4 regions of the Paenibacillus graminis genome follow, and region 4 is predicted to be linked to each of the others. Evidence: riboswitches for the same ligand, from Rfam matches in the RefSeq annotation. Region 4 holds a riboswitch; each other region holds the start of a gene.

Region 1 (7,599 bases), 560 kb from region 4:
CCGCATATTACAGTTGATTATAAAACGGTCTTCCTTCGCCTGTCTGCGGCAGAGGAGGAGGGGCTTACCGCACTTGATATCCGGCAGGCTCATGAATTTAACGAAGCCTTTGAGAAGAACCGTTAACCAGCCCCGATCGAACTGGTCCGAATGAGAGTTCATCATAACCCTTATATAAAAAAATGCCCTGCCTAGGATTAACATCATCCTTGCAAGGGCATTTTGTGCTCTTTCTTCTGTGAAGCGTAAGTAAAGCTACTTTTTCTCTGCGAGCCACATGGCTACATTAGCGATCTCCTCCGGGGCCAGCTTATCCTTGAAGGATGGCATTTGTCCGCGGCCTTTAGTCACAATGGTGAAGATCTCCCCGACATCATGCTTGCCGCCTTCCTGCTGCAGGCTGGGTCCTACACCACCCTGGAGCTGATCCCCATGGCAGGTAATGCAATTAGCCTTCACTATGGCCTCCGCACCCGCAGCATCCAGCTGTACTTCCGGCATGGTTGGCTTGTTCTCCTCAGCGACTTCGGCTTTGCCCGGCAAAGTAAACATTAAGACTACCGCAAAGGCACAGGCGGCAAAAAATAAACCGCTCATGATCCATTTCTGCATCTGCATCCGTCCCCTCCATGTAAGCTGCTTTCTACATTATACAAGAAGGTAAAGCGTTATCATAGCTTTTGTAACAAATAATTGACTGATTTGTGCTATTTATCATAGACCATACAGTAAAAAGGCTTGTCACCTGTTGGGGTCCGGCGTTCATAAGTATCAGTAATGGTAAATCCGCTTTTTTGATAAGCGCGAATGGCCCGTTGGTTCCACGTCAGCACCTCCAGATCAATTTCACGGTCGGGATAACGTTCCAGAGCCTCCTTGACGACAGCATTCATGAACAGATGCCCCATGCCATGTCCGCACAGATCCGGCCGCATGCCGATTCCAAGCCGGACTACACCTTCCATGGGGAAGAGCTGCGCGAAGCCGCAGAGCATGCCTTGACCGTTCACCACTGAGACATATTGCTCACTTCGAAGCCGGGGATCACCGAACTCAATGCCCAAAGCCTGCATCTGCTCCCAGGACATCCAGCCGTAAATGTTATACGGTGGCTTATAGACCCATTGGCATATTTCGGCAGCGTGGATAACATCCATAGGAACAGTGTAAAAGGTTGCGGGGGAACTAATCATCAGGTATCGGCCTCCCATCCAAAGTGAAACGTTATATCTTTAATTATATACATAACCTCCTTTTGGGACGCAAAAACTTTAAGAGAAGGTGAAGCCCTTGATCGCAGAATATTATTTTGGAAAATAGCGAAAATTAGGGGTTTTTGTGTTTGGCAAATAATGAGCAGGGTAAATATTTCTTGTAGGCAAAAGGCAAAAAAAAGCCCCCCTCCAGAATTTCGGCAAAAATCCTGGAGAAGAGCCTTTGGGAATTACAAATGCTGTTTATTGTACATCATCGTTGTCTTGGGAATCGGAAGCTACATTCTGATAAGCATCTGTGCTCATAATTCGTTTGGCGCCAACGTAGCGGTTGACGTAGTAGCTGTCATTCAAGGAGCTGACGGTTACACCACGTTTAGAAGATGCATGTGCGAATTTGCCTTCACCGACATAAATACCGACATGGGATACGCCATTGCCGCTTGTATTAAAGAATACGAGATCGCCCGGTCTGATGTTGTCACGCGATATTGCAGTTCCCATTTGGTACTGGGACCCGGACTGGTGAGGAAGGTTGATTCCGATCTTGTCAAAAACATACATCGTAAATCCGGAGCAATCAAACCCGTTAGTCGATATTCCGCCTGATACGTATTTCGTTCCGATAGCTTTGTCGATAACCTGATCCATTTTGGAGTCTGCGAAAGCGCTTCCTGCTCCTATGGTAAGGATAATGGAAAAACTCAGTAATGCTGCGGCCAGCTTCTTCTTCAAAAGTAAATACCCCTTCCAATTGCCTACGAGGTTAGCTTAAGGGTTCGGTTGAAGGTCCCCTATGACCCCTCTGTGAATAGGAGGTCAATTCACCCAAAATCGGTTCCCCCGTTTCCCTAATTATTAGGGAACTCGGCACAACTGTTGATTAGGATTAGCTTGCTGATCAATACATGACAAAATGTTTGTAAATTAAGTTTGAATAATTACAAAAATGTTACTATCAACTCACTGCGATAATTGTAACAAAGACAGAAGCTCTTGGCAATCATTTAAAGCATATTAATGCATATTTTTTCCGTTTGACGAGACAAAAATCTATTCTAAAGGCTCATTTTACGCGCTGCGTAAGCTTTATGGCAGAGTTTTTTGGAATATTTAGCAAAAAGGTGTTTCAAAGAACTCCGAAACGTGTAAAAGGGAGAATAAGGAAAAGAAAAACCCCGGAAATGATTACGGCAATAATCAGCTCCGGGTCCGTATAAGTTACATTTAGTTGTTAGAGGTAGCAATAATGAGGGGAATAACGTTTATCAATCGTAGGCAACAGCCTGATACGCTGTAGTGCTCATCACTCGTTTGGCGCCAACGTAGCGGTTGGCCCAGTAGGCTTGGCTCAGTGAAGTTATGGTCACGCCGCGTGAACTGGAGGATTGTGCGAATTTGCCATTGCCGACATAAATTCCAACATGGGAAACTCCCGATCCAAAAGTGTTAAAGAAGACGAGGTCGCCTGAACGCAAGTTGTTGCGGGATACAGAGGTTCCAACACTGAATTGAGCTTTGGAAGTGCGCGGCAGGGTAAGTCCGACATTTTTGAATACGTACCTGGTGAATCCGGAGCAGTCAAAACCGCTGGTGCTGGTGCCCCCGAATTTATAGGTGGTTCCGATTGTTTTTGCGATAACGGTGTCCATCTTGGAATCGGCGAAAGCGCTTCCGGCTCCCAATGTAAATACCATCACTAATCCAAGTGCTGCTGCGGTGCATTTCTTCTTGAAATTCTGACTTTTCAAATGATGTACTCCTTCCAAGGCCTGCGAGGTTAGCTTAAGGATTCGGTAGAAGGTCCCCTATGACCCCTCTAAAGCGAGATCAATTCACCCAAGATATGGTTCCCCCGCTTCCCGGTGCAGGGAATTTGGCGTTTTATGCACCAGAAGAGCGTGTGTTGACAAGTTTTAATGCTTAAGTTAAGTATGGTTGACAAGCTGTAACTTAAAGATTACAAATTTGTTACTAGTAGTACAGGCATCATTGTACCAGAGGATTTACAGTTTTGCAAATACTCTTCATCACTTTGTAACTCAAAAAAGAGTCCCGCTCCCAAAAAGGAGTAGCGACTCTTTTATTATGCCGGTTAAGCGGCACTATTATTGTGGAAATGTTTTACTGCCCCAGAGGTGGTACTGTGCGGCGATTCCCCACATTTTAAACAATGTAGTGGGAAGCGGGGAGAACTGGCGGAGCAGAAATGCCGGAAGTCCAGGACAGAGCAGCGCAGTTGCTCCGCAAACAAGCATCATCACCAGCCCGCATGCCCCCAGCACTAGGGACAGTCCTACAGATGGGACAATGACCTTCAGGCATACCATCAAGGATGGGAGTATTCCTGTTCCGGCCGTATAACCGAACTGCATGTAAAGCAACAGCTTTCGAATGAAGAATAGATACACAAGCCAAGCCAGAATATAAGGGGCCAGCTTCAGCAGCTGTCTATAGTCCAGAATCCCGCTTAGCAGCAGGTTGTACATTTTGGGAAGAAGCCAGTATAAAGGCAGGACCGCCAGCACCCATTCTATGAGACTGAACAGCATCACTGGAAGCCCGTACAGCCTCATGCCCGGAAAAAAGAACATACCACGCTCCCCTTTGCGCTCCTGATGCAGCTCATGGAGCAGCCCTGCGCGGATAAATGGGGAGAGCAGCAGCCTTGCTGCGCTCAGTGCCAGAAGCATCCAGAGCCAATGCTGAACCGCCGGGTCGTTACCCAGAGCGAATTGCCCCTCCACATAGTACAGCAGCCTGCCCATTCCGCTGCCTCCCGCATGCTGATCCGGGTAGCGCAGCAGCACGGGAACCACGGCGCTTTTGACAAACTTGTACATGATATAGCCCCAGAAAAGCCGGTAGATAAATAACAGGATCAAGATATAAAATTGCTCTTTCATGCTGCGCCAGCCGCGGCTTATCGATCTTTTCACAATCCTTCACCTCACCAGACAAGAGTTCCGAGCAGATTTTCAATCAGGTTGGTCATGCTGAGCGTCCAGCGTGAGAGCGTATCAGGTTCCAGTTCGGCGACTCTGAAATTGTTCAGATGTTTGCTCTCCAGCAGGACGGAGTGCTCCGGATCAATCTCTGCCGATAGGAGCGGCGCTTTGTAGGACAGCTGAAATGTCGTTTGCTTGTTTTCCCCATTCCAATATCTTTGAACGGTATATCCGTCCGCGAAGGTAAACTTTACCGGCACATCCCCGTACTGGCTGCCTCTATTGCTTACTGTAACTGAGGATTCATATCGGAGGCCTTCTTTGTCCGTTCCTGCTTTGCGGATAGTATTTGTAATATGATTTATAGCAAAATCAGGAGCGCCGCCACTGTATACATAATGTTCGAAATACGTTTGCCATGATTTTTTAGTCACCTTTTCCACCGTCCTTTGGAAATCTTGAGTTGACGGGTGACGGAAACGGTATTTGCGGGCATAAGCGGCCAAGATGGCATCCATCGTTTTGGTTCCGACCTGACGTTCAATGTCTTTCAGCACCAGCTTACCCCTAATGTAGATGTTGCGGGTATAGGCATCATCTCCGGTGTATTTCCAGGTCTCCAGGGTAAGCGGCTGCGCGGAGGGCACCAGACTGGCCTGAAGGGGGAGGTTGGACGCCACCCCATATTCCTGCTCCATTAGCCGGTCTTCCGCGTAGGAGGTGAAGCTCTCATCGAGCCAGGCCTCTTCAAATTCATTGCTGGCCACCATTCCATAAAAAAACTGATGCCCGATTTCATGGATAATGGTCCGCTCCAGCTGGGTTCCGGGCATATTTTCGGCTGCGCCGAAGGCGGTTATAAGTGTGGGGTACTCCATCCCGCCTGCGCCGCTTCCCTCCTTGGGAGGGACTACGATAGAAAGTGTGGAGTACGGATAAGGACCATACCATTTGCTGAATGTGTTCAGGGCAGCTTTGGCAGCCTGGAAATACCGTTCCTGCAAGTCCTTATGCAGCGGGTCCAAGTAGAGCTTGATCCTTACCCCGGGCACCTCGGGCGACGAGAAGGCCTCCTCTGCAACCACAAAGTCGGGGGAGGCAGCCCAGGCGAAGTCATGGACATCATCGGCATAGAATTTGTAGATTTTCTGGCCCTGCTTCAATTTGGCGGTCTTAACCGGAAAGCCGGTTGCGGCCACAGTGTAATTGGGGGGCACAGAAAGAGTAACATTATAGATCCCGAAATCGCTGTAGAATTCGGAGGTGCCGTGGTACTGATGCAGATTCCAGCCTTCCTGCTTCACACCCCGGGTGCCTGCAGGCTCATAGACACTAATTTTGGGGAACCATTGTCCAGCCATTACAAAATTACCTGAGACTCCCATACGGGCGAATATTTTAGGCATTTTGACTTCAAACTTCAGCTTGAGTGTGACACTTTCTCCGCCACTTACCGGCTGCGGAAGATGCACCTTAACCAGTGTTTTGTCATTCACGTTGCCATCGTCGGGCTGAACATACTGCAGCCGCTGCATGAGCGAGACGCCGTCACTGGTCCGCAAATCCGTCAGGGTCATGCTCCCGTAGCCATTCGCAGGCATAGTATCGCCGCGCAGCTTTCCCCCGGATTCTTTCATGAAGGTGGTATCTCCGGAGGCAAAGGCATTCGGATACAGGTGGAAGTAGAGGTCTTGTACCGGTTTTTGGCCGGGGTGGGTCCAGGTGACCGCTTCTGAAGCCATCAGCGACCCAGTTGAGGGGAGCAGCTGCGCGTCAAGGTGATATTCGGTCACCCGCTGGCTTAGGGCCTCTGATACGGGGAGCGGCCTGCTCTCAGGGAGAACGGGCTGAGGTGCTTTGATCTGTGCGGCTGCGGGGGACTTGGCCTCTTTGGGAGCAGCCGCAGTCTGAACGGCCGGGTTATGCCCTGAAAGAGCCCAGATTCCACCTCCCAAAAGCGTGAGAGTGGCCAGGGTCGCAAAGATGAGGGTGTACCTTAATGACAATGGCTTCATACTGTGATTCCTCCCGTGACAAGCATCTACGGGATGTATATGTTTGCATTCGCCGCATTATTAGCTAAAATTAAATTATTAGTGAAAGGGAAGGATGTGCACTTGTGGATAACAACCAACCAGAGGGAAAAAAACCGATGGCTCTGAATATCGTGAATGCCAAAAGCAAGCATAAGGGGTTCGGCGCAGGCTCCATCGATTTGAACAATGTATCGCCGGTCATTATTGACGGCGGTGAAGCCGTTATCGATATCGGTGCCATGCATGCCAAGAGTAAAGTGGAGAAGGGCATTAAATTCAGTCCGAACCGTGAAGATGTCCCGGCCGGAAGACAGGTGTGGGTGGTATGGGTAGCTGTGGACCGTACGCCTGAAGGCCAGTCCTATGGCGGAATCACAGCCTGCGAGATGTGGATTGACACCGAAGCCCGCAGAGGCTGGAAGATTCTTGCCGATCACGTGAACAAGCTCGATTCTGCCCTGAAGCGGAGAGTAATTCTGGAGGGGCTTGGTGCAGCGGACAAAGCTGCACTGAGGTCATTGCTGATTGCCCATAATGCGGAGTGGTGGGACGCTTCCGCCGCTGAACTCAAAGCTGCGCTGTCGGATTAAGTGATAACCCGCCATCGTATGGCATAAGACTACTGACTCTGCACTGCAAAAACAGCCAAACTCCCCTTTCAGGAGAGCTTGGCTGTTTGTATGGTGTATGAAACTGCAGATTGCGGGTGTACAGTTTATGATCTGCTGAGCAGGTTAAGTTTGCGCTTGAGCTGGCTTACCCGGGCCTGACTAATGCCAAGAACCTCGGCAAGCTCCTTCTGGTTAGCATAGGGGTGATCCTCTATGGCTTTCTCCAAGCGTTTACTCATTTCTTCTGTTTTGCTTCGCCGCCCTCCACGGCCGGGTTCGGGATTGACTTCAGCGGGACTTTGCAGCTGAACGGTCTCATCGGCCGTCCGTTCTGGATTGCCAAGCTCTTTCAGACAGCTGTTGCAAATGAACTGATCCTTATAGTAGCTGACATGATCAAGGCTTCTGCAGAACGTGCATTCAGTTGAGGTGTACTTTCTGAGTACGATGATTTCATCATTCAAAATGAAAAACTCGATAGGATCCCCAATGTCAATATTTCGTGTCATGCGGATTTCTACGGGAACCACAATTCTGCCAAGACTGTCTAAACTCCGGATCATGCCTGTATCCTTCATCCCATGTCCCTCATTTACATCTTTTTATTTTTTGTGGATATCTATGATTATAGCAGTAATTGTAAGTTATGAGAACGGGGAAAGCGCATTCACCTTTAGAGTTTTTTGCTAAATTCAGGAAAAATATTTCCCGGAATTTAAAAATCTCTCCATTTGGGAAGTCCAAAAGGAGAGATGATTTAGGGTTCGTTTGTTTTTTACCCATTTTTGAG
Region 2 (7,599 bases), 640 kb from region 4:
CTGACGACCACCTCTTTCCTTGTCCATTATACAACTTTCTATAACCATTGTCAAATTAAATAAATAATTATAGATGATGATAAAAACGTTGTCAACGGAATTTTTTTAGCGGAAACCAATGCTGGCTTTAATCCCTTGTTAGCGGTAACAGTCAAACTAAGTAGGGTGACCCCCATGAACCGCCCTTAAACAAAAAAGCCCCACCAAAGTGGGACTTTCCTAGATGTTTATTCCGTTGACCGGACGCTACATCATTACCGAGGGTGCTACCTTCAGGGTAGACAGGTTCTGCAGGCGGGGCATCCCAATGCGAAAGCTCCCACGGGTCTCGATTCCGCCCATACCCTGGCTGCCGCTGATGGTATTATTCAATACGTCCCCCAGGCTGACAGAGTCCCGTATAGAGGTAAAGGATGCTTTTGCCGCTATATATACCGGATCCAGGGCATGAATTAATATTCTTCCGGGGGAGCTGGCAAAGTTAGCCCCTGCACCCAGCAGTGCTTCAAAATGCGACTGGCAGGCTCCCGCCACAATCGTCAGCGTATCAAAGTTGCGCTCATATTCCCTTGCAACCTGAATCGCGGTGACGAAGTTCTGCGAATTTTTATAGCTGTTCAGGCTGTAGAGATCGTAAGTATGCTGCTGCTTAAGCACCCCGTCATGTCCGGTAATCACGACAATATCCGGACGCACACGCGGCAGCAGCCGGTATAGCGTTTCGGCCATCTTTGATTCGTGGATATGATGACCCTCTGCTGGGATCCGCAGCTGCTCGTATAGACTAAGGCTCTTCTTCAAGTAAAGGGCATCACCATCGAGGTGCAGCACTTTTCCCGGTACCTCAAAGTATGCCGCTTCCTTGGGGGACTGGGGCCATACCCCGGAGAGGCTCTCTCCGCTGCGCTGGCTCTGCTCCTGCCGGTCTTTACGCAGTTTGGTCAGCGATTCCTTTGCTTTAATCTGCGCCTGCTGTCCCCGCTCCGTAATACGGGTGGGAGGCACCTGAACCAAGTCGTCCAGGGGGGCATCCGCCAACAGGCGGAATTCAGTGCCTTTGATTACGGCCCCATTCTGCACGATATTCTCCACCCGGAATGTTACATCGCCACCGTAAGATTTACGAACGACCAAGTCTCCTAAATTCATTTCAAACACCACCTCTATCCCATCGTATGGGCAAAGGCCCCGGTTGGTTCTTAATCGGCGGTGATTTGGCTTAAACAATCCCGGCAGCAAGGAGCACAGCGCTTAACCGGGCGTACTCCGCCAGGCTTAGTGTTTCCCCGCGGCGGCTTGGCTCTATTTCGGCTTCAGCGAGCAGGGACTCCAGCCGCTCGCGTCCCTCTTCCGGAAAGAACCGTGCCTTGAGGTTGTTCGCAATCGTCTTGCGCCGCTGGGTGAAGGAAGCCTGCACGACCTCAAAGAAATGCTTTTCATCCGCAACCTCTACCGGCGGACGCTCTCTCACCTTAAGACGGATAACCGCCGACTCCACGTTAGGCTGTGGAATAAATACCGTACGCGGTACGATACAGACCAATTCAGGCTCACTGTAGTACTGCACGGCGATGCTGAGACTGCCATATTCCTTGCCGCCCGGGGAAGCTGCCATACGCTCAGCAACCTCCTTCTGGATCATCACAACGATGTTATCCAGGGGCAGCTTCTCTTCCAGCAGCTTCATGAGTATGGGTGTGGTCACATAATAAGGCAAATTGGCCACTACACTGACCCTCTCCACTGCGGCAAAATCCTCGGCAAACAGTTCCCGCAGGTTCACCTTCAGCACATCATCGTTACGAATTTTCACATGCGGATAGGCCGCCAGAACATCCCGCAGAATCGGAATCAGCCTCCGGTCGATCTCTACTGCCGTTACTGCTCCGGCTGCAGCAGCCAGCCTTTCGGTCAAAGCGCCAATGCCGGGTCCAATCTCCAATGCACCGGCAGCTTGATCCAGGCCTGCAGCATCCACAATCTTATCCAGAATATTCTGGTCAATCAGAAAGTTCTGGCCCAGGCTTTTCTTGAATGAGAACCCGTACCGCTGAATGATTTCCTTGGTGCGTGCCGGGGATGAGATATTGTTGTTGCCGCTCATGAGGTAATGCCTCCCTGATCAATTTGCGCGAGAGCAATCGAAAATTCCTCCCGTGTAATGCCGAACATCGCCAGCCGCTTGTATAATTGCTTGCCGTTGCAGTAGCCGATCCCGAGCAGATTGCCAAGCGCCATTCTCCGTTCTGCTGCCCGTGGATGCACCATCATCCCTGCAGCCATAAGGTCTTCTAACCCAATCAGGGCCGGTGCACCCTCAAAAGAGGTATGCACATGCTTAAGCGCATGGCGGATTGCCTCCGGTGAGGCATTTTCCACACCAATATCCCCTTTTCGGGTAGCATCCTTCTCGGGGATAAACGCATGCTTGCAGCCCGGCACCTTGGAAGAGACGATCTTCCGGATCCGTTCACCGGCATGGTCAGGATCAGTAAGTATAATGACCCCTCTGCGTTCCATAGCGAGCGCTATCTTGGCGATGACTTTGCGGTCGACTGCCGATCCGCCGGTCTCGATAGTATCGGCCTCAACAGCCCGTTTTATGGCAACGGTGTCGCTTTTGCCTTCCACAACGATTAATTCTTTGATCATTTTTTTGTACTCCTTACTCTGCAACGCAAAAAGAAGAGGATTCGCTCCCCTTCCTTTTGGCTAAAGAATGTATAAGTGATGAGCGGCAGCTCTGTAATTTCACGTTCAGATTCCTGAGAATTCCTTAAGTGCTACCCTCACTATATCCTATAAACCGCTAATTTGCAAAGTATCTGCCACTTAGTTCAGTTCTGGCTTCACAGGCCCTATCACATAGATCGTGCGTGATTTCCGGCCAAAGTTACGGGCATGGCTCAGTGAATCATAATACACATCCACCTTGTTGCCTTTAATGGCACCGCCGGTATCCTCTGCACGGCGAAACCCAAGTCCCTCAATGTACACCCACCAGCCGATAGGGATTACGCTCGGATCCACAGCAATGGTCCGGCCTTCCGTTACGCGTGTGCCGGAAGCCGTACGGTTGCCAATACCAGGCTCTTCCGATGAATAGGCCGTCATGGATACATTTCTGATAATTTTCTTGTACTCAAAATCTACGCCTGCTTTACTGGCAACATTGTTGCTTTTTGCGCTCACTTTGGATGTTTTAGAAGTTGTTGTTGATTTAGAAGTTACGGTAGTGGCTACAACAGCTTTGGGAAGCGGTTTGGTACCAATGGCAATGATTTTGTCTTTGGTGACCGCCTGTACTTCCTTGCCGACCATACGCATGGATGCCAGCTCGCCATCTCGGTAGATTTTCTCGATGTGCTGGATCATTACGCCCGGTTTGCCCGCTTGTGCAACTCTCACCGTTCCCTTGGTCAGGGAGGGGTCTGCGGTTTTAATGACTCGGAAAGGCAAAGCTGTTGTCCGCTGTACCACTTGCTTGTTAACCCGAACAATTTTGACTTCCATGTCTGCAGAAACTGCGGTGCCTAGCGAAGGGTAAATCTTGTCATAGCTTTCCAGGCCAATGCCCAGTTTGTCAATCGCCTGACCGATTGTATCTTCGGTCGTGTACAACGTTTTGGTGGTCCCATCCGTAGTGATCTTAATCGCCTGCGCACGGTTGATGACGACACGGTCTCCGTCCTTTATTTCATCACTAAGGCCAATAGATAAAGCATCATGCGGCTGCAGCGAAATTTGTTCCTTGGCCAGCACATCGCCGAGCAGCGCATCCCGCGTCTCAAGCGTTTGTACCTTCCCGTCTATTACTAAAGTTATTTCTTTAATGCTTTGACCGTGTACGTACAGCAGAATTACCAGCGCGATAACAATTGAGGCCGCGCCTGCAAGCGAAAGTACGCGAGAATTCACTTGCTTCCACCGAAATGCGAAAGACCTGCTGGATGATTGCGAATCATGGGATACTTCTGGTTGGAATACGCCCACTCTCTCCATCCTCCTTACATAGCCCCGTCGTCCAAGTTGTATAACAAAGGTGACTTCATCACTTCTGACGAAACTAGGTTTGAGATTGCACAGGATACGCCCGCATTGCTTTAGCGTTTCCTGCTCATGGATCGCCTGCTCGGCATAGCTACTCCAGATACCTGTTATATAACAGTATGCCGGGAACATCCGCATTATTCAAAAACAAAAAAAGCCCGAAAAGAGTTCACAGAGGACTCTTTCGTGGCTCTCCGGGTGTCAGAATACGCGGGAATGTTTATGCACGAGGTTTCCTCTCTTACTTGCGCTTACGGGGTTAGCTGTCGGGTTCGGGCATAAGAGAGACGCCCTATCTCAGGTCACCCGCTCACGGCGGTTGCCCTCAAATTCACCCCAAAGACCACGTAAAGAAATCAAATAACGTCTGCGGCATTTCTGTGTGCACTATGCGGCAGAGCATCATTGGTTCCCCCGTTCTCCATACGGAGACTCAGCGAGACGATCCATGAATTTGGTGACTGTCACAGTAACAACAGCTCACTTCACTGAAAAGATGATATCCTGTTTTGATGCATGTTGTAAAGGAGCATTCAACCACGTTTACGCAAAAAAATGATTAAAATATTGTAATAATCAGCTGTTTTTATGTTAAAAAAGTTTAATATATCGGCTATACTTCTTTTTTCACCGCATTTTCTCCCGTTTTCAGACAATTCCAAATCGTTCCAGGGCGTTCGCATACGTAATTTCAGCTAATTCCTGTAAATCAATCCCTTTTATTTCCGCAGCAGCCTCAGCCACAAGCTTCACATAAGCACTCTCATTTCGCTTCCCGCGGAAGGGGTGCGGCGTCAAATATGGGGAGTCAGTTTCGATCAAAAGCCGGTCCATTGGAGTCTGAGCGAGCACCTCTTTTGGCACCCTCGCATTCTTAAAAGTTACAGGTCCCCCGAAGGACAAATGAAAGCCCAAATCAAGACACATTTTGGCCGTTTCCCAGCTGCCGGAGAAGGAGTGCATCACACCGCCGATTTCATTCGCCTTCTCTTCACGCAATATCCGGATTACATCCTCGTGGGCATCCCGATTATGAATACAGATAGGCATTTTTAGTTCACGGGCCAAACCGATCTGTTTGCGGAATACCTCGTGCTGTACCTCTTTTGGGGATGTATCCCAATAATAATCCAGTCCGATTTCTCCAATGGCCACCACCTTTTTATGGCTGCACAGGGAAGCGATCCAGTCCATATCCCCCTCTTTCATGTCAATAGCGTCTACGGGATGCCAGCCGACAGCTGCATAAATATAATCATAAGTCTCTGCCAATTTCATTGTCGTTGGAATCGTATCCCGGTTAAATCCAATGTTAATCATCTTGGTGACTCCAGCCTCTAACGCGCGGGCAATGACCTCCTCACGATCGTCGTCGAATTGTGGGGCATCCAGATGAGTATGTGTGTCGAATAAGCGCATGCAATACCATCCTTTCAGGATTGATTTCTATGATGAATTCCAGAAATTTTTGTATTATTTTGCAAAGATCTCGCCAATGGAACCAGGAAGCCGGGTCAGTGCCTCCTGCAGCTTATCCTGCGGAAAATACAGGTGATACCTGCCCCGGTGGATGCCGCTGATCGAGCGCACTATATCAGATACCTCAGAGATTTCACGCAGCTTGTCATGGCGGTCAAGCAGCAAAATCTGCTTGCTGTCAAACCCCTCTCCCGGACGGAAAACATCGTAAGGCAGATCTGTCGGATAATCGATTTCCAGGTCATAATCCGGATGCAGTCCGGCACCGGCAAAACTGCGGCGGATTTCGTCAATGGTCTCTGAATCAAGATGGTCCATCTCCACATATTTATACAGTTTACGATGAATAAAACGGCTGCATAAGTTAGCCAGTATGTTATCGTCTTCCAGCGTCCACTGCATAAAGGCTGTCTGAACCAAAGCCTCGTCCAGGAGTAAATATTGTTCTACATTAATCTCTCCACCGAATAAATCGCTGAGCGGATTGATCATAAACCGGAAAGAGTACCCCTCCTGGAAAAGCTCTTTCGCCCTCCGGAAAATCTGCCTTAAAATAATTTCCGAGCTGCGCGTAACGGGATGGAAATAAACCTGCCAATACATCTGGTAACGTGACATCAAGTAATCCTCAATGGCGTGCATACCCGATTCTTTTACGACAACACGGCCATTATAGGGTCGCAGCATTCTCAGAATACGGTCAATATCGATCGTCCCATAGTTCACCCCAGTATAATACGCATCCCGCAGCAAATAATCCATACGATCTGCATCCAGAGGGCCTGACACCAGGTTGACAACGATCTCATGTTCATACGTTTTGGCAATCACAGATGCAACCTTTTGAGGGAAATCCTCGCCTACTTCGCGTAAAATTGCTGTAATTTCCGTGTTCTCCTGTATGATTCTGCAGGTCCAGTCCTCATGATTCATTTCAAAAGCTTCTTCTATAGAATGGGAGAAGGGGCCATGCCCCAAATCATGCAGGAGCGCTGCACATAAAGTCAGCAGACTTTCCTCCGGCATCCAATCCTTATAACCGCTGCGTTCAAATTGGGAGATGATTCTCCGCGTAATTTCATAGACACCCAATGAATGGGAAAAACGGCTGTGCTCCGCTCCATGAAAAGTCAGATAAGAAGTGCCGAGCTGGCGGATCCGCCGCAGACGCTGAAATTCCATGGTATTGATTAATCGCCAGATCATGGTGTCCTGGACATGAATATAATTGTGAACCGGGTCTTTAAAAACCTTTTCTTCTGTCAGCAGCTGCTTCATAAAATCAACTCCTTCAAATTTTAGGATTAGGAATCGGTTGAAATAACGGTTATAATAGTATATATTGTCGTACTTTGTCGAATGATGGCGTTTTAACGATTTACAAATCGACAAATTCCTTTTCAGGCCTTTTTCTTGTCATTTGAGTTGATTATAAGCGGTACAAAAGTTTTTTTTCAAAATCCCCTTAAAATTAACCACAAAAAAGGTTGACTGTTTTGGGAATGGTTGGTATTATAAGTATCATAAAACGGTGAACAATGTCGAATAATGACGCTTTTGAACATTGAGAGGAGCAACGATTGAAATGATGAAATCAACAGGAATTGTAAGAAAAGTCGACGAGCTAGGACGGGTTGTTATTCCAATCGAATTGCGCCGCACACTGGGCATTGGAGAAAAAGATGCGCTCGAAATTTACGTGGACGGTGAGCGGATCATGCTGAAAAAATACGAGCCTGCTTGCATCTTCTGCGGCAATGCTGAGAATGTAACCTACTTCAAAGGAAAAATTGTTTGTCACGATTGTATTTCTGCCATCCCTACCCCTGTGACAAATTAAAACAAATCGGTTATAATAGGAACTAATCCAATTGTTAATTCTAACCTTTTTTATATCTCCTTGGCCTCCCGTGTTTGCGGGGGGTATTTTTTATGCGTTTTTACCCTCCCAAGGTTTTTCCCCTCCCAAACCCTCCCTACAGGGAGGGCCCCAAGGGCTCCCGCCCTCTGGACACCCGGAAGCTTGTCTAACTGTGGGGATGCGCGTAAGGAAGCAGCGGTTGGCGGAGG
Region 3 (7,599 bases), 3.2 Mb from region 4:
CTATGCGACAACGAACCAATTCCGAAGACCAGAATTGACGCTGCTGCGGCACCGAGGAAACAATAGAGCATGATATACATGAAGGACAACGAGGGCGCAAAGGCAAAAGCCAATGCCAATCCCACACTTGCTCCAGCATTAAGTCCAAGCAATCCCGAATCTGCCAGCGGATTGCGTGTCATTCCCTGCATAATTGCACCGGCTACTGCAAAACAGGCACCGACCACTGCCCCCGCCAATGCCCGGGGAATCCTGAGTTCCCGGATCACCTGATGCTGCGGCAGCTGGGGATTAAAGCGGAATACCGCCTCCCATACAGAGGCCAGCTTGATATCCGCCGCACCAACCGAGACGGAAAGCGCCAGACCCATAAGGATAGCCCCAAGACCTGCCACCAGAATAACTGCAGCTGCAACAGGGCGGGATTTCAGCTGCTTCTCCCCTTCCGGATGAGCACGGGAGTTTGCGTGTGTGGATGTGACCATAAGTCGTCCCCTTACCAGGATAATTACTGAAATCTAAATGATAACAAATATCATTCTCATTATCGCAAATCTTCTGATGATGCACAAGCGTTCAATTTCCAAGCAGATTCTCTTACATTTTTTAAAAAAGGTGCAGAATCGCGTATCCGTGGATACAACGGCCTGCACCTTCAATACGCTTCGAAGGAAGCATGTCAACGAGCGTTTACGGATTTTTATTTCACCAGACTGCTCAATACATCGTCTATGGTTTTGGAGTTGGCGATCGCTCCGCTGTACAGCCAGCTGTGGTTGGAGGCAAATTGATGCACATTTCCAGCCTTAACGGCAGGAATGCCTTTCCAGATTGGACCGTTCAGAATTTCTGAACCTTCGGTTTTGTCGCTGTTAACCAGGAAGATATGATCTGCAGTGAGCTCTGCCAGTTTCTCAAGAGAAATCGGATTCCAGGTGGCTCTGGAAGCCGCAGGAATCTCTGTAACAAGATTAGGTAGCTTCAGGCCGAGGTCACCGTAGACTACCGCGCCGCTGCTGCGTGTTTCGTCTACAATATAGAAGTTCTTTTGAACAAGCCACAGGATCGCTACAGAATCATCTCCAATTACAGCGGAGATTTTGGTTTTGGCAGCGGCAGCTTTTTGATCATAAGCGGCTATCACCTGCTCAGCTTCGGCGCTCTTGTTCAGCAGTTCACCAATTTTAAGCAGAGACTTGCGCCAGTCTTTGCTGATCTCGTCGCCCAGCACATACGTAGGTGCGATCTTGTTCAACTGGTCATAGAGGCCATTCTCCACGCTGGATTCCGATTGAACAATATGAAAATCCGGTGCAAAGCCTGTTACTGCCTCCAGTGGAAGATCATAGCTGATCGTTGGCACATCCTTCAATTCAGCTGCCAGATAGTCCTGAATCCCGTTGGGCACCGACCATTGTGCAACCGGAGTTACCCCAAGCGCCACCAGATAATCTTCAAGATACGAAGCAAGCACACGCTGAGGATTAGCCGGAACGGTTACCTCATGCCCCATGGCATCGGTTACCGTTTTCTCTGCGGCTGGCGCGGCTGTTGCGGAAGGAGTTTCTGAAGCTGGTGCTGTAGCAGCATCCGTTGAAGCTGCGGGCGCATTGGCCGCTCCCCCTGTTGAATTGGTACTGCTATTATTGCCGCAGGCCGACAATACAAGCATTGCAGCCAACAATCCCGTTGAGACCAGCTTCATACGGCCTGCGCTTTTTAGGTTAACCGAAAACATGAATACCCCTCCTATATATGTATAATCTGAAATGGTCAAAAGTCTGGTTGCCATCGCCTTATCCCATTAAATGATATTGATTCTCATTCTCTATGTCAACATAAATATTTAAATTTTGCATATTTGCACGTTTTGACAAATGAACTCATTTATATATGTAAAAAGACTGCTCCCGGAATCCGGAAACAGTCTTAATGGTGGCAGCTACCCTGTCTATTTATGCAAATGATAAGGGACGGTTGCAACGACGATATCTTTTTGATTCATTAGATAAGAACGGATGAACAAGCTGGTCTGATTGTGCAGAACCGCCTGCCACCAATGCTTGGTGATAAACTGAGGGATGAGTACAGTAATATGGTCGGTTGAAGCAGTCTTCCACTCTACTGTATCTATGAATTTGACCAGCGGACGGAGAATACTGCGATAGCGGGAACGGAGAACAATCAGGCGCACGCCCGGATTCCATTCCTCCCATTTCTGCTCCATTTTGTTGATCTCTTCTTCATCAAAGCCTACATACACAGCCACCACATTATCCGTTAAGGACTTGGCATAGCTGATCGAATGCAGCACTGCGCGTGTTACACCGGCGACAGGTACGACCACTGTGCTTCCCTTGATGCAGGGTTTATCCGTTGCCGGACAAATCCGCAGCTGATCCGCAGTATTCAGGTAATGGTGGTGAATCCTGTGGAACACGAACATTACAATCGGCAGGAAGATAAAGGCCATCCAGACGCTGGAGAATTTGGTGATAATGAAGATTAAGGTAATGGTCAGAGTCGTAAGCATCCCCACCGTGTTCACGGCAAATTTATTCTGCCATCCTTTAGGTCTGGTTTTGTACCAATGCACCATCATCCCTAGTTGGGACAGCGTAAACGGAATGAAAACACCCACCGCATACAATGGAATCAAACTTTCCGTATTTCCGTGAAAGGCCGCGACCAGCAGAGCTGACAATACGCCCAAAAAGATAATGCCGTTCGAGAAGCCCAAGCGGTCACCGCGGACCATAAATGCATGAGGCAAATATTTGTCTTTGGCAAACATAAACGCCAGCAGCGGGAACGCCGAGTAGGCTGTATTCGCAGCCAGGAACAAAATGACAGCTGTGATCCCTTGTATGAAAAAGTACAAACCGCCGCGCCCAAACGTAGATTCGGCAATTTGCGAGACCACCGTAGCTTTTTCATCAGGCGTAATTCCATACCAGTAAGCCAGCAGCGTGATTCCCGTAAACATAATTCCCAGGATAAGCCCCATCATCATCAGGGTTTTGGCGGCATTTTTCTCCGCAGGCGCCTTGAAGTTCGGAATGGCGTTCGAGACAGCCTCTACCCCGGTCAGAGCCGAACAGCCCGAGCTGAAGGCCTTAAGCAGCAAAAACAAACTGACATTCGACACAGCCGCCCCGATTTCAGGAACATTTGCATGTGCTCCGCCGGTTGCATATTTGAATACCCCCGCAATGATCAATACGAAGATCGATACCACGAACAGATACACGGGAATCGCGATGAATGATGCAGATTCTGTTACCCCCCGCAGATTGACGATGGTCAAGAGCAGAATCACAGTAACAGCGATAAGTACGCTATGATTATGAAGACTTGGAAAAGCGGAGGTGATCGCATCCGTGCCCGCCGATGCACTGACCGCAACGGTCAAAATATAATCCACCAGCAAAGATCCTCCGGCGAGGAGTCCGGTTGGAACACCCAGATTGCTTTTGGCTACGATATACGCGCCACCGCCCTGCGGATAAGCAAAGATGGTCTGACGGTAGGATAAAATCAGTATAGCCAGCAGGCCCAATACGGCTAGTGCGATTGGCAATGAGTACCAGATAGCCGTGAAGCCTGCAGCCACCAGCACAATCAGGATTTGTTCCGTTCCGTAGGCTACAGACGAGAGCGCATCAGAAGACAGGACAGCCAGTGCTTTCACCTTGGATAACTTTTCATGATCGAGTTCGTTCGACTTCATCGGACGCCCGATCAATAGTCGTTTTACCTTGCTTACCATTGTAGTAACAGTTCCTCTCTTTGTTAGGTTGAAACGGTAATACCGTGCGCTGTTTTCATTGGTGGATTTTCATAAATGCAGGCACAAAAATAAGCATACGGAAATGATCCGCATGCTTACGCATCGTCATTATCCCACCATTGCTTACGAGGTTAGCTGGCGGATTCGGGCTGTGGTAGCCCTACGGTTGCAGCCCTTGCGGACCGCCCCGATTCACCCCTTTGGCCTTAGGCCAATGTTGGTTCCCCCGTTTTTCCATACGGAAAATTCAGCGCATATTCAACTTCTCACAAGGTCTAATGATAGTCTACAATGAGCCTTCCGTAAAGCGGTGAAAAAAATGAAAAAAGAATGAAAAAACATCCAAATTACGCAAAACAACGATGAGGGAACTCGCGATCTTTCATTCTCTGCGATTATCCCTTTATCACGTGTTTTTTCAAGGTTTTGATCGCTAATTGTGTCAGAAATTTCAGGATTAATTGAACCTCTTAATCCTGCTGCGATATTCTTTATTCTACGTTATCCTCTTTACGCCCGATCCAGAGCAAAATTGCGATTAGCGCAAAGGCAATTAAGGCTAACAAAGGGATCGTAATAAACCCGAAATAATTCAGATAGTCCTTGTTGCAGGGTACGCCAATTGTGCAGGGAAGCACCTTGCTGAGCGCCGGTATCTTCTGCTCTGCATAATGATAGATAGAAATGCACCCGCCAATGAGACTTAGGGGCAGCACATAGGGAATGATCTTTTTGTCATTCCGGTAGGTCGCAATGCCCAGCAGGATAAGCTGCGGGTACATAAAAATCCGCTGGAACCAGCATAACTTGCAGGGCTCGTACTTTAATACCTCACTTAGATACAAACTTCCCGCTACTGCGATAACAGACACAAACCAGGCCAAATAGAGACAGTGGCGTCTGCAGAATGTAGTGGCCTTCATCACTCGGCGCTCACAGCTTCGGAAGCGGACTTAATCTGAGCTTTAATAGCTTCCATATTGAAAGGCTCATCCACTTTGTGTCCATTAATGAATACACTAGGTGTAGAGGTTACACCGGTATCCTTGGCGGTGCTGATATCACTTTGCAGCTCACTTTCATAAGTTCGTTCCTGGATATCTTTGCGTAAAAGATCCAGATCGACAGGCAGCTTTTCCTTCTCCGCAAGACTCACCAGGAAGTCCTCCGTGGCCCACTCTGCATTCTCATCCCCCTGATTGGCGTAAAGCGCATCGTAGTAAGTCCAGAAAGCCTCATTGTTCTGATGATAGACTGATAATGCCGCCAGCGAAGCTGTTTCGGAATCCGGGCCGATAAAAGCCATATTTACAAAGTAGAAAGCTGCTTTATCCTGATTCACATACTCCTGCACAATCTGCGGCTTGATTACACCTGTAAACTGGGCGCAGGCCGGGCATTTGAAATCACCGAACTCGACGATTTTGACAGGGGCATCCTCTTTCCCCAGTCTTGGGAACTCACTGTAATTGAAATCAACCGCTTTGCCTGAATCTGCCGATGAAGAGGAATCCCTCGATGCCAACATGAAAAGTCCGACAAAAATTATCACCACAATTGCGACCGTACTAATAATTAGAATTCTCGTTTTCTGTTTCTGCTGCTCCAGCTCAGCCCTGCGTTTCTCAGCTTTACTTAGCCCGGAAACCATGACATTGTTTGTTTTAGATTTGCCCAAAAGAGAGTTCCTTTCTGTCCTGGAGGGACTGTTGTGAGGAATCATATTCTTTAAAATTATATAATTAAAACTCTCCGCTTGGCAAACCTTCGTTCAACCCGCTTCCGACTTCTCCCGCTTCTCCCGGATTCCCTGTTCATTGGAATTTCCTACCGCCGGGAAGGTGTCCATAAGCTGCAGCGGGATCTTAAAAAAGAAGTCCGTCCCCCCGTCCCTTGCCTTTTCCGTCCAGATGCTTCCATCCATAAGCTCAACAAGCTTTTTGCAGATCGCCAGCCCTAAGCCAGTTCCCTGGTACTTGCGGTTATGCGAAGCATCCACCTGCGAGAAGGGCTGAAACAACAGCTTCAACTTGTCCGGTGCAATCCCGATTCCTGTGTCACTGACTCTGAACAGCAGTCCCAGGGAAGCCCCCTCTTTGCTGTAGGTTTCAAGAGCAACTGTTATGCCTCCCTCATGAGTAAACTTAACTGCATTGCCAATCAGATTCACCAGAATCTGGCGGATCCGCGCACTGTCCCCGATTAATTGTTCAGGAATGGACGGGGCGATCTCAAGGGTCAATGCAAGCCCTTTGTGGCTCGCCGCAACCGTGAACAGATTTATGCATTCCCGCAGCAATGCAGGAAGCTTGAACGGCGATTTTACCAGCAGCATGTTCTCGGCTTCAAGACGGGAAATATCGAGCACATCGTTCATCACATTCAGCAATGCAAGACTGCTCGTATTTTGCAGCTTCAACAATTCCTGATGCCCGGGTGCCGTGATTTCCTCCGCGAGCAGTTGGTTGATGCCAATAATGCCATTAAGCGGTGTCCGGATTTCATGACTCATTGTAGCCAGGAATTCACTTTTCATCCGCGCAGCGCTTTCGGCCGCATTTTTGGCGATCAGAAGCTCCTGCTGTTGTTCAGCCAGAGCCGTAATGTCTTCAGCGATAATGTACACGTAAGTTTCTTTGTCGTTAACCAGCGGAAAAACGGTCGTACTGCATATCAGCCTGGCCCCGCTTTTGGTTTTGACGGTCAATTCCAGCTTTCCGGACTGTCCCCGCGCAGCGCGTTTAACGGCTGCTTTGAGGGCCAGTTCATCCCCGGTGCTGAACAACACATTTTTGTAGTCACTCAGTTCCTCTTGTCCGTAACCTGTTGTCTGCCGGAGTGAGGGATTGGCGCTGATCACCTTTTTGCGCACAGGGTCGATACACACTACCATATCAGGGCTGAACTCGAATAAAGCCGTGTAGCGCTGCTCATTAAATTGTGCTGTGAACAGCACCTGCTTCCTGTCTTTGTACATAAGTCCAAGCACAACGGCCACTACCAGCAGGAACGTGCAGGCAAGAATCATTCCCAGCATTGAATCATTCAGAAGCGGAGTCCGGCCCATATAAATATAGGGCTCCGTGTCCACATATGAGGCTCCGGCCATAGCTATATAATTCGTTCCCGACAGCACAGCGGTCAGTACAAGGATGAGCAATAACTTTTTGGCAGAAAACATATTATAGCGTTTCGCTGTCCAATTCGGATGATAGGAAGCTGTGACTGCAGGGATCACCAAAGAGAGTACGAAGGCCCCCAGAATCGAACCCGTGCTTTGTTCAAAAGCCGCCGTATAGCGAACGCTCATCATCCCGCTGCAATGCATAATCAGAATCCCGCAGCTGAACAGCAGCCCGCCAAATCCAAGAGTTGCCTTGCTGCTCCGCGTGCGGGGATTATTGAACAGCATCAGCAGCACATAGGAAGCCGAAATGGGCACAAACAGCGAGAGTAACAACATCGGGATATAATAGGACGCCGTGCTCTCATGCTTCATTGCAATCATGCTGATATAATGCATACTCCACATCCCTATTCCCAGGGCACCGGAGCTGAATAGGACAAAAACTACATTTCTTTTATGACGTACCATTCTTTCCGCGAGATCCACGGCGATGAAGCTGGATAAACATGCTATAACAATAGAAAAGAGGACCAGCAAATCCATATAAAGCGGATGATCAGACATCGGCCTCTCTCCTTTCTTTTTTTGAATGAACTACTGCAGCCAGATACACTCCATTTACCCGCCATGAAACGCCCCGAATCCGGAATCCTATCCCGACGGCTGAGGTAATCTTTGTATA
Region 4 (7,599 bases):
TCTTTTTCCATTTGTTCACCGCCTGTTGACTGAGATGAAGTTCCTTTGCAACCTCGTGTTCGGTCATATCCTGCAGATAAAGCTTGCTGATTATGGTACTTCCCTGGGGCGGAAGCTGACTCAAAAGGTCTTGAATCCATATTTTTGTATCGGAAATGGCCGTAAAATTATGATCGGTTGTGTGATTATCAAAGAGAGGGAACTCTCTTGCACGGACCTTTCTTGCTTTGTACTGAATTCTCCAGCCAATCCGGTAAATCTCTCTTTTGTATTCTTCGTAGGCGCTCACAACTGATTCTCCTTTACCATTGTTTATGTATAGGGAAATTTTAGAAGTTAAAAAACAACCAAAATAGGAACATTTGTTCCTATTACAATACCATAATATGGTTTGATATTGTATGACAAACTACAACTTCAGCTATTGAGTGGAGGCAGAAAGCTGGAAAGTGCTGATTAAAAAAACACTCCAGGGACAGCCGCCAAGCTAGTTCTGGCGAAAAAATGCCGTATAGTGTACCTTAGTAAGTAAGGAGTGGTTCTGTTTATGAAAAAAAGGCAAACACCCTTGCTGGTAGCGGCTTCGATTCTGCTGATCATTGTCAGCAGCCTAATCAAACCGGAGAGCTCAGTGTGGCTGGGGGCGCTGCAGACGGTATTGCTTGGCGTTGGAATATTGGGCTGCTGCATGGCGTTCCTGAGATTCGCCAAAGGCGGCAAAGGCAAAAAGGGTTGAGAAAGGAATAGAAAGCCGCGGCAGGCTGCCGCGGCTTTTTTGACGTATCAGAAAGTATTGGGGGAGATTTTGTAGAGCCTACCGGATATGGGGAGGATTGCTGAGAGAATTACGAATGCCGCACAGTTCTCCTTTTTTGTTATCTATCAACTATATTTAGGGTAATTTTGCCAATGAGAGAATATGACATTATAATAAATAAGTATATGCAATAAATTGTAAAGGGGAATATAAATTGGGCCATCCTGTATACGGTAAAAAGGCGACACAGTCAAAAATTGCTGAAAAGATATCCAGCCCGCTCTGGGTGCTGATTATCGGTATTATTCTATTTCTCGTATGGACCCCATTTCAGGTGGGATTATTTAACGGTCTGCGTGCGGATTATGAGAAGCCGCTCTATATCTCAGTTATCATTTGCAGTCTGATGCTCATTGTCTGGGCAGGCATCTATTACAAAAAGTTTAAGCTGGAGGATCAGCGGGATCTGCTCGCACTGGCTGTGCTTCTGCTTCCGCTGACTTACTTCCTGTCGCTTTTTGTAGCTGCTTCACATTATATGGCAATCAATATGCTCCTTATTCAAAGTATGTATGCGGCATTATTTATTGTAGGCCTCTACCTTCTTCGACAAAAACAAGTGGATGCTCTCATACAAAACGTCATAATGACCGTAGCTTACCTAATTATTTGGTTTGGTCTGCTGAACTGGTTGGGTGCCTGGAATGTGGCCGGAGGAGCGGTCGGCTGGTTCTCCAATACTGTTGCCGGATCAGGGAAGTACCTGGATGCAGTAATGACTGACTCGAATGGTCTGCGTCTAACCTCGGTATTTCAGTATGCCAATACATATGCAGGCTTTCTGATGGCGTTCCTGTTCGTTGCCGTGTTTGCACTAATACGGTCTCCAAAATGGTATGGTACGGTCATTCACGGTTTTATGCTGGTGCCGGTTATCGTGTCGCTGCTACTGACCCTATCGCGGGGCGGCCTGGTCCTGCTGCCGGTAGTATTTGTTCTGCTGCTTCTCTTTCAAAAGCCTTCGCGGCAGATTCTGTGGATCATTCATCTCATTGTGGCTGCCCTTGCATCCCTGGCCGTGATCGGTAAGTTAACATCTATCGGCAAACGTCTGGCAGCGGTTCCTGATGCTTCTGCGGCAGTAGAGGGCTGGTCCTGGCTGCTTATTGCTTGTGCTGTAACCGCAGCTGTAAGCTGGGCCGTGCAACACTTTGCCGCTCCCCGGCTGGAGAAGCGCTTAGAGCACTGGTCTACCCGTAAGCTGGCTAATCTGTGGCTGCCCATCGGAGCAACAGCGGTGGTAGCTATTGCAGCGTGGCTCCTGATTGGTACAAGCGCGCGGAGTATTCTGCCGGCTAATATTGAAACCCGCCTGGAGAACATTAACTTTGAGCAGCACAGTGTGCTGGAGCGGATCACTTTTTACCGCGATGCTTTTAAGGTAGCGAAGGATTATCCGGTGCTTGGGGTAGGCGGGGGCGGATGGGCCGCCCTGTATGAGAAGTACCAGAACAACCCGTATGTCAGCCGTCAGGCGCACAACTTCTTTTTGCAGTATTTGATCGAGGTTGGAATATTGGGCTTTATCGTGTTCATGGGGTTTATCCTGTTCGTATTCTACAAATATACCAAAGGATACATGAAGCGGGCGGGGACAGATGATTACGGTAACGGCTTCTTTTATCTGATTATTGCGCTTTCGATTCTGGTACACAGTATCCTGGACTTTAATATGAGTTATGCTTTCATGGGAATCCTCGTATTCATCGCTCTTGGCGGAATGGCAGCTGCAATGGAGGCCAAACCTCTCGCCGCCGGATGGAATTCGTCTGTACTGCGTCTCGGTTATCTGGCCGTGGCCTGCGCGGCCGCGTTGGCAATCTTTATCGTTTCACTTCGCAGCATCAGTTCCACCAACGCATTCGCCGAAGCGAAGGCCATTGCTCAATACAGCACATCTTATGAAGAGATTAAGGCTCCGCTGATGAAGTCGCTGAAGATCCGGCCTTCACATCCCGAATCAGTGATCCTGCTGGCGGTGCTTGATAATCAGGTGTACAGCCAGACCAAAAACGAGCAATTTGCCGCAGAATCCCTTTCGGTGCTGCAGCGTGGTCTAAAGGATGAGCCGAACAACAAGCAGATGCTGCAGCAGCAAATCGCTCTGTATGATCTGCAGGGCAAGAGCGAGAGCGCTTATGCCGTATACCGTGATAATCTGAACAAGTATATCTGGGATATTGACTGGTACGAGCCGCTGATTACCCGGGCATCTGGTTTGGGTGTCCAGGCTCTCCTCCAACAGGACAAGGCTAAGCAACAGGAGTACTTCCAGACCGCCCTTACCACTTACCAGGATGTTGTAGATGGTATTGCCTTCTTGAAGACATTGCCTTCCGGGCAGCTTCAGGGCCGGCCTTTCTCGGTTACGCCGCTGATTGCGCTGAGCGCGGGTAAGGTTAAGCAGATAACAGGGGATACAGAGACGGCCTTGAACTTCATCCAGACGGGCTTCACGGGCGGTTACGCCGATCTGGCCGGCCGGGGCGATTTGTGGAGCGCTGGATGGTATAACGACTTAATCGTCCGGTCTAACGAGTTGGGACAACCCATTTATACAGAGTGGCTGAATCTGTTAAACACCCCGGGCTCTGACAGCACAGTCGTCGATCAGGTCGCTGCCAATGCAAAGGCGAACTTCAATACGGGAATTGAGGCGTATAGCCAAGTTGTGAGAGAAGCAAACAATCAGACAACTGCTTTTTCTTCCACCGCAACCTTAGCACTTGGTAAAATGCAGTACCTCACCGGAAATGTCCAGGCCGCAGTTGCTGCGTTGAAGGGCGGACTTGGCGAAAATTATTCGGATGCGGTTAACCGGGAGATGGCCCGCTGGTATTTAGCCGGGTTAAAAAAGCTGAACAGCTCTGAGGATCAGGATGTGTATAATAAGCTAATTGCCGCCGATGCCCAAGAGGCGGGTATGATCGAGCAAATTGCCGGAATGAAGCCATTATCATAAGGGACAGTCTGTCAAAAGCCGCACCAGTTTATCCAACGGATAAACTGGCTGTTGGCGTTTCGGCTTCATGTGCAGCCAGTTGCTCGCGCATCTGCCGGATCTGTGCCTTGAGCTCAGGCAGGTTCATCCTGAGGATTAGACTGATGTCCGTAAGGGACAGGCGCAGGCCATACCGGAGCGCATGCACAAGCTGGTCCTCCCAGGACAGGCAGGCCGAAATACGGGACTTGCGGCCTTGGGCAATCCGGGAGCAACAGCGGATGCATTCACGGTAGGCCTGGAGGGAGAAGCTCTGCGCGTCACAGCCTGTACGCAGATACGGCTCATAAAGCTCCGTGAAGCTCTTCACCGCAGCCTCCTCTGCTTCGGCCCCCTGCCCGAGCAGCAGCCTGCTGAGCATGTAGATATTCCCGCTGTACTTCTCAATATACTCGGCAAATCCGGCTGTTGAAGCCGACGTGCGTGATAAGGGATCGGGCATGTTCTCACAGTCCTTTCTGAATAAGAAACTATAGAATAGAATAATAAGCGATAGATTTGTTAATGAGTTCTGCCGGATCCGGCTCTGGCCAGGCCTGCTGGAGCTGCAGTGTTCGTGAGGGTCTATAGTACATTCTTCCCGCACTTGATTTACCGCCGGCAGCCAGCACGGAGTGGTAATAAGAGTAGTCTGTCTGAACCTGCGTATCAATAAATTTCCCTTGAAGCTTTGCTTTTAGATGCAGCAGTGCATTCGATACCAGATTCCGCTGAGACTGCTCCCACCGGGGACCTAAGCGGTCTACAATTTGTATCGCCTCCTCAAGGCGGCAGCGGCGGATACTGCGCAGGAAGCTGCTCCATTGGATCAGGTCAACCCGCTTCTCTTCCCATAGCAGTCCCTGTGACCAGCTATGCCCTGCCGGGCAGGTCAGCTTCAGGAGGCCGTAACGGCAATTTCCGGCCTGATCCGGCCCGGGGCTTACTGGCCAGGGAGCATCGAATACCCATATTTCTATACGCAACAACCGGCGTGACTCCATTGCTCACTTCCTCCTTCTCCTTGATCTCCACACAAAAAGCCGCAGGCAGAGGAGGACCTCTGCTGCGGCTCTGGTAACAGGCTGAAATAAACCTGGCGCAAAAGCGTGGCGGATCAAGTTCTCTCTCTATACGCTTACGGAGTTAGCTGTCGGATTCGGGCGGTGAGAGTCGCCCTGCCTAGTGAGACTGCATGGGTGCAGTCCCCTTCGGATTCACCCCAAGTAGGCTTGTGGCCTGGTGGTTCCCCCGTTTCCCGCGTGGCGGGAATTCAGCGTTGATTGGTTTTCATGAATAAGTTCAAATCGAATCATACTCTTTCATGCGGTTCTTTGTAAAAAAGAAAAAGGGAAATGCGGCGTAAATTAACGTTGAAATCCCGGAATTCGCAGGAAATAAACGGATAAAACCATATATGTTGCCGTTTATCGGCCAATTATCTCATTCGCACGCCGGTTTTTATTTTTTATGAAAAAAGGGGCTTGGAAGCGTTGAGCCTCGGCAAAAAGACCGGATTTTCAAAGTTCAGCCGGGTTTCTGTGAAGCGGTCCAAAGACGAGTAATCCGGAGCAATAGAGAGTCAGAAGGCAAAGTAAGCGCTACATGAAGCAAAACCGGCGGTCGCCAGCATTATTTTGGCAATTGCGGCATTTAATCAAGTGCAGGTTTCATCGGCAGCAAAAAAGGGGATTCAGGCCCAAATCATTCCTGAATCCCCCGAAAGGACCTGAATCAGCTTCCATGGAAAAGCCCCGCCGGTCTTCTTTACGCCAGCTCTGCTGGCCCAAAGAAGCTCCGGCGCATTACCGGGCTGCTGCTGAAATAAGCTCCTTAAGCTCAGGCAGATTGAAGCCTTTGACGGCATGAGCTCCCGATACTGTAACGGGAACACCCATGAAACCGAGCTTCTCCACCTCTTCCTGATAAGCCGTGCTGGTCATAACATCTCTTACTTCAAAAGGAACGCCCTGTTCCTTCATCAGTTGCTTCACTTGGTTGCAGTCACTGCAGTTTGCGGTTGAATAGATAATGACAGGTTGGCTCATAGGTTCACAGCTTCCTGAATGGCATCCCGGGTGATCTTCCAATGGGAAGTGTTCCAGCGGACCTCGCCGTCTTCGAGCAGGAAAATTTGCGGAGACTCATGTTTGATGCCGAAGTCCTCGGCGATCTGGTTGGAGACTGGACGGTCTTCAATCACATGGACCACGGCTGCAGGGGTGCCGGAGCTTTGGACATAGGCCCGGAATTCTTCATTGGCCTTGGCGCTGATCGGGCAGGTGGTGCTGTGCTTGAACAGCAGCTTTTTACCGGGCTGTGCAATGTATTGATGCAATTCGTCGACACTGTGAATTTGTGCTATGGACATTGGAATCCCTCCTGAGATTTTTAGTTTGCTAACAATTCGGTTGTTAACAATGATATTTCTGATTGTAACATAGTTAAAAATTAAGTCAAAAGAAAGAATCCGCCGTGCTGCCGATCCGGACAGTCCAGTGCAGGACGTTGAAAAAAGCCAAGTGCCATGCTAATGTGTATGGGATGATAGCGGTAACAAGTGTATGATTCTTAAGTTGAAGGAGTGTCCAAATTCATGAAAAGGGTCGCTTGTGTTACTGGTGCTGACCGGGGACTTGGATTTTTCCTTGTGCGCTGGCTTTTGGAGAATAAATATAAGGTGTTCGCCGGGCAGTACCTTGAGGAATCTCACGCCCTGGAAGCGCTGCAGGCACAATATCAGGACCATTTGAATCTGATTCCGCTGGATATCGGCAGCAGCGAAAGCGTAAAGCGTGCAGCACGCAGCATTGCCGGATGCACGGGTCATCTGGATCTGATTATCAACAATGCCGGAGTGATTGACCGGGCGGACGATGCCACCATACTGGTGGATATGGATGACACGGCGATGGCGCACATTTATAATGTCAATACGCTTGGTTCCCTGCGGGTCAGCAATGCTCTGATGGGCCTTCTGCTGCAGGGGAAACAAAAGTTAATTGTGAACATATCCTCTGAAGCCGGCAGTATCAGCCGTAACCAGCGGATTAACATGTACGGTTATTGTATGTCTAAGGCAGCGCTTAATATGCAGTCTTCCCTGATGCATAATCATCTGCGGGTGATGGGGGGCCAGGTCATGGTCTTCCATCCTGGCTGGCTGCAGTCCTATATGAGCGGCGAGAAAAATGAGGCAGCGCCTATACCGCCTGAAGAATCCGCGAGCAAAATTATGAGTATTGTGGAGGATCACAAGGCACATATGGGGAAGGAGCCGGTTTTTCTTGATTTTCAAGGGGAACCATGGCCCTGGTAGTACAATTTTTCCGGAAGAAAGGTGTGAATGGAAATGGGAGAGTTCAAGGCACTTGCGCTTGGAAGCTATACGGAGGTGAAGTATCATCCGTTTGCCGGTGTGGACCGCGTATTTGAGGAGCTGTTGGCCGGAGAACTGCAGGTGAAATCCACCGAAGATTACCGTCTGCTGAGTAAGGACAGCTTATCGGACTACAAGCTTGTGATAGCGTATACAGAATTTTCGGATCACAAAATAGCTCCTGAACAAAGCGGCAGTCTGCTCTCTTACGTGGCAAGCGGCGGCGGACTGCTGGTGGTGCATAATGGAATCTCGCTGCAGCGGAACCAGGAGCTGGGTGTGATGCTAGGAGCCCGCTTTACCCACCATCCGGCGTACACTTCGCTTCACATGACGGTCTCCGCAGCCGGGCATCCCATTATGGAGGGCATCACTGACTTTGTGATCGAGGACGAGCCGTATTATTTTGACATGCAGCCGCAT

Evidence for each region. Region 4 has a riboswitch for cyclic di-AMP ahead of PGRAT_RS02970 (hypothetical protein). Riboswitches for the same ligand answer to the same signal wherever they lie in the genome.
Region 1: linked by a shared signal. The riboswitch ahead of PGRAT_RS00505 (C40 family peptidase) and the one ahead of PGRAT_RS02970 (hypothetical protein) in region 4 are both predicted to bind cyclic di-AMP.
Region 2: linked by a shared signal. The riboswitch ahead of PGRAT_RS00140 (resuscitation-promoting factor) and the one ahead of PGRAT_RS02970 (hypothetical protein) in region 4 are both predicted to bind cyclic di-AMP.
Region 3: linked by a shared signal. The riboswitch ahead of PGRAT_RS16105 (APC family permease) and the one ahead of PGRAT_RS02970 (hypothetical protein) in region 4 are both predicted to bind cyclic di-AMP.

The regions. Positions count from the first base shown of each region.
Region 1 is NZ_CP009287.1:102,623-110,221, forward strand. It holds gene PGRAT_RS00490 (4a-hydroxytetrahydrobiopterin dehydratase) at 1-126, shown strand, start outside; gene PGRAT_RS00495 (c-type cytochrome) at 256-612, opposite strand; gene PGRAT_RS00500 (GNAT family N-acetyltransferase) at 708-1,193, opposite strand; gene PGRAT_RS00505 (C40 family peptidase) at 1,458-1,949, opposite strand; cyclic di-AMP (ydaO/yuaA leader) riboswitch at 1,955-2,097, opposite strand; gene PGRAT_RS00510 (C40 family peptidase) at 2,483-2,911, opposite strand; cyclic di-AMP (ydaO/yuaA leader) riboswitch at 2,969-3,106, opposite strand; gene PGRAT_RS00515 (hypothetical protein) at 3,323-4,153, opposite strand; gene PGRAT_RS00520 (M1 family metallopeptidase) at 4,165-6,177, opposite strand; gene PGRAT_RS00525 (YwhD family protein) at 6,282-6,788, shown strand; gene PGRAT_RS00530 (AbrB/MazE/SpoVT family DNA-binding domain-containing protein) at 6,914-7,387, opposite strand.
Region 2 is NZ_CP009287.1:26,552-34,150, reverse strand. It holds gene yabG (sporulation peptidase YabG) at 247-1,149, opposite strand; gene rsmA (16S rRNA (adenine(1518)-N(6)/adenine(1519)-N(6))-dimethyltransferase RsmA) at 1,220-2,104, opposite strand; gene rnmV (ribonuclease M5) at 2,101-2,652, opposite strand; gene PGRAT_RS00140 (resuscitation-promoting factor) at 2,833-3,993, opposite strand; cyclic di-AMP (ydaO/yuaA leader) riboswitch at 4,284-4,499, opposite strand; gene PGRAT_RS00135 (TatD family hydrolase) at 4,699-5,469, opposite strand; gene PGRAT_RS00130 (HD domain-containing protein) at 5,524-6,807, opposite strand; gene PGRAT_RS00125 (AbrB/MazE/SpoVT family DNA-binding domain-containing protein) at 7,115-7,369, shown strand.
Region 3 is NZ_CP009287.1:3,847,260-3,854,858, forward strand. It holds gene PGRAT_RS16095 (FecCD family ABC transporter permease) at 1-485, opposite strand, end outside; gene PGRAT_RS16100 (ABC transporter substrate-binding protein) at 701-1,738, opposite strand; gene PGRAT_RS16105 (APC family permease) at 1,952-3,769, opposite strand; cyclic di-AMP (ydaO/yuaA leader) riboswitch at 3,896-4,053, opposite strand; gene PGRAT_RS16110 (disulfide oxidoreductase) at 4,282-4,713, opposite strand; gene PGRAT_RS16115 (DsbA family protein) at 4,713-5,468, opposite strand; gene PGRAT_RS16120 (ATP-binding protein) at 5,562-7,481, opposite strand.
Region 4 is NZ_CP009287.1:664,518-672,116, forward strand. It holds gene PGRAT_RS02945 (hypothetical protein) at 1-11, opposite strand, end outside; gene PGRAT_RS02950 (sigma factor-like helix-turn-helix DNA-binding protein) at 1-289, opposite strand, end outside; gene PGRAT_RS02955 (hypothetical protein) at 548-736, shown strand; gene PGRAT_RS02960 (O-antigen ligase family protein) at 972-3,779, shown strand; gene PGRAT_RS02965 (hypothetical protein) at 3,808-4,260, opposite strand; gene PGRAT_RS02970 (hypothetical protein) at 4,289-4,801, opposite strand; cyclic di-AMP (ydaO/yuaA leader) riboswitch at 4,917-5,086, opposite strand; gene PGRAT_RS02975 (glutaredoxin family protein) at 5,603-5,845, opposite strand; gene ytxJ (bacillithiol system redox-active protein YtxJ) at 5,842-6,168, opposite strand; gene PGRAT_RS02985 (SDR family NAD(P)-dependent oxidoreductase) at 6,394-7,116, shown strand; gene PGRAT_RS02990 (ThuA domain-containing protein) at 7,150-7,599, shown strand, end outside.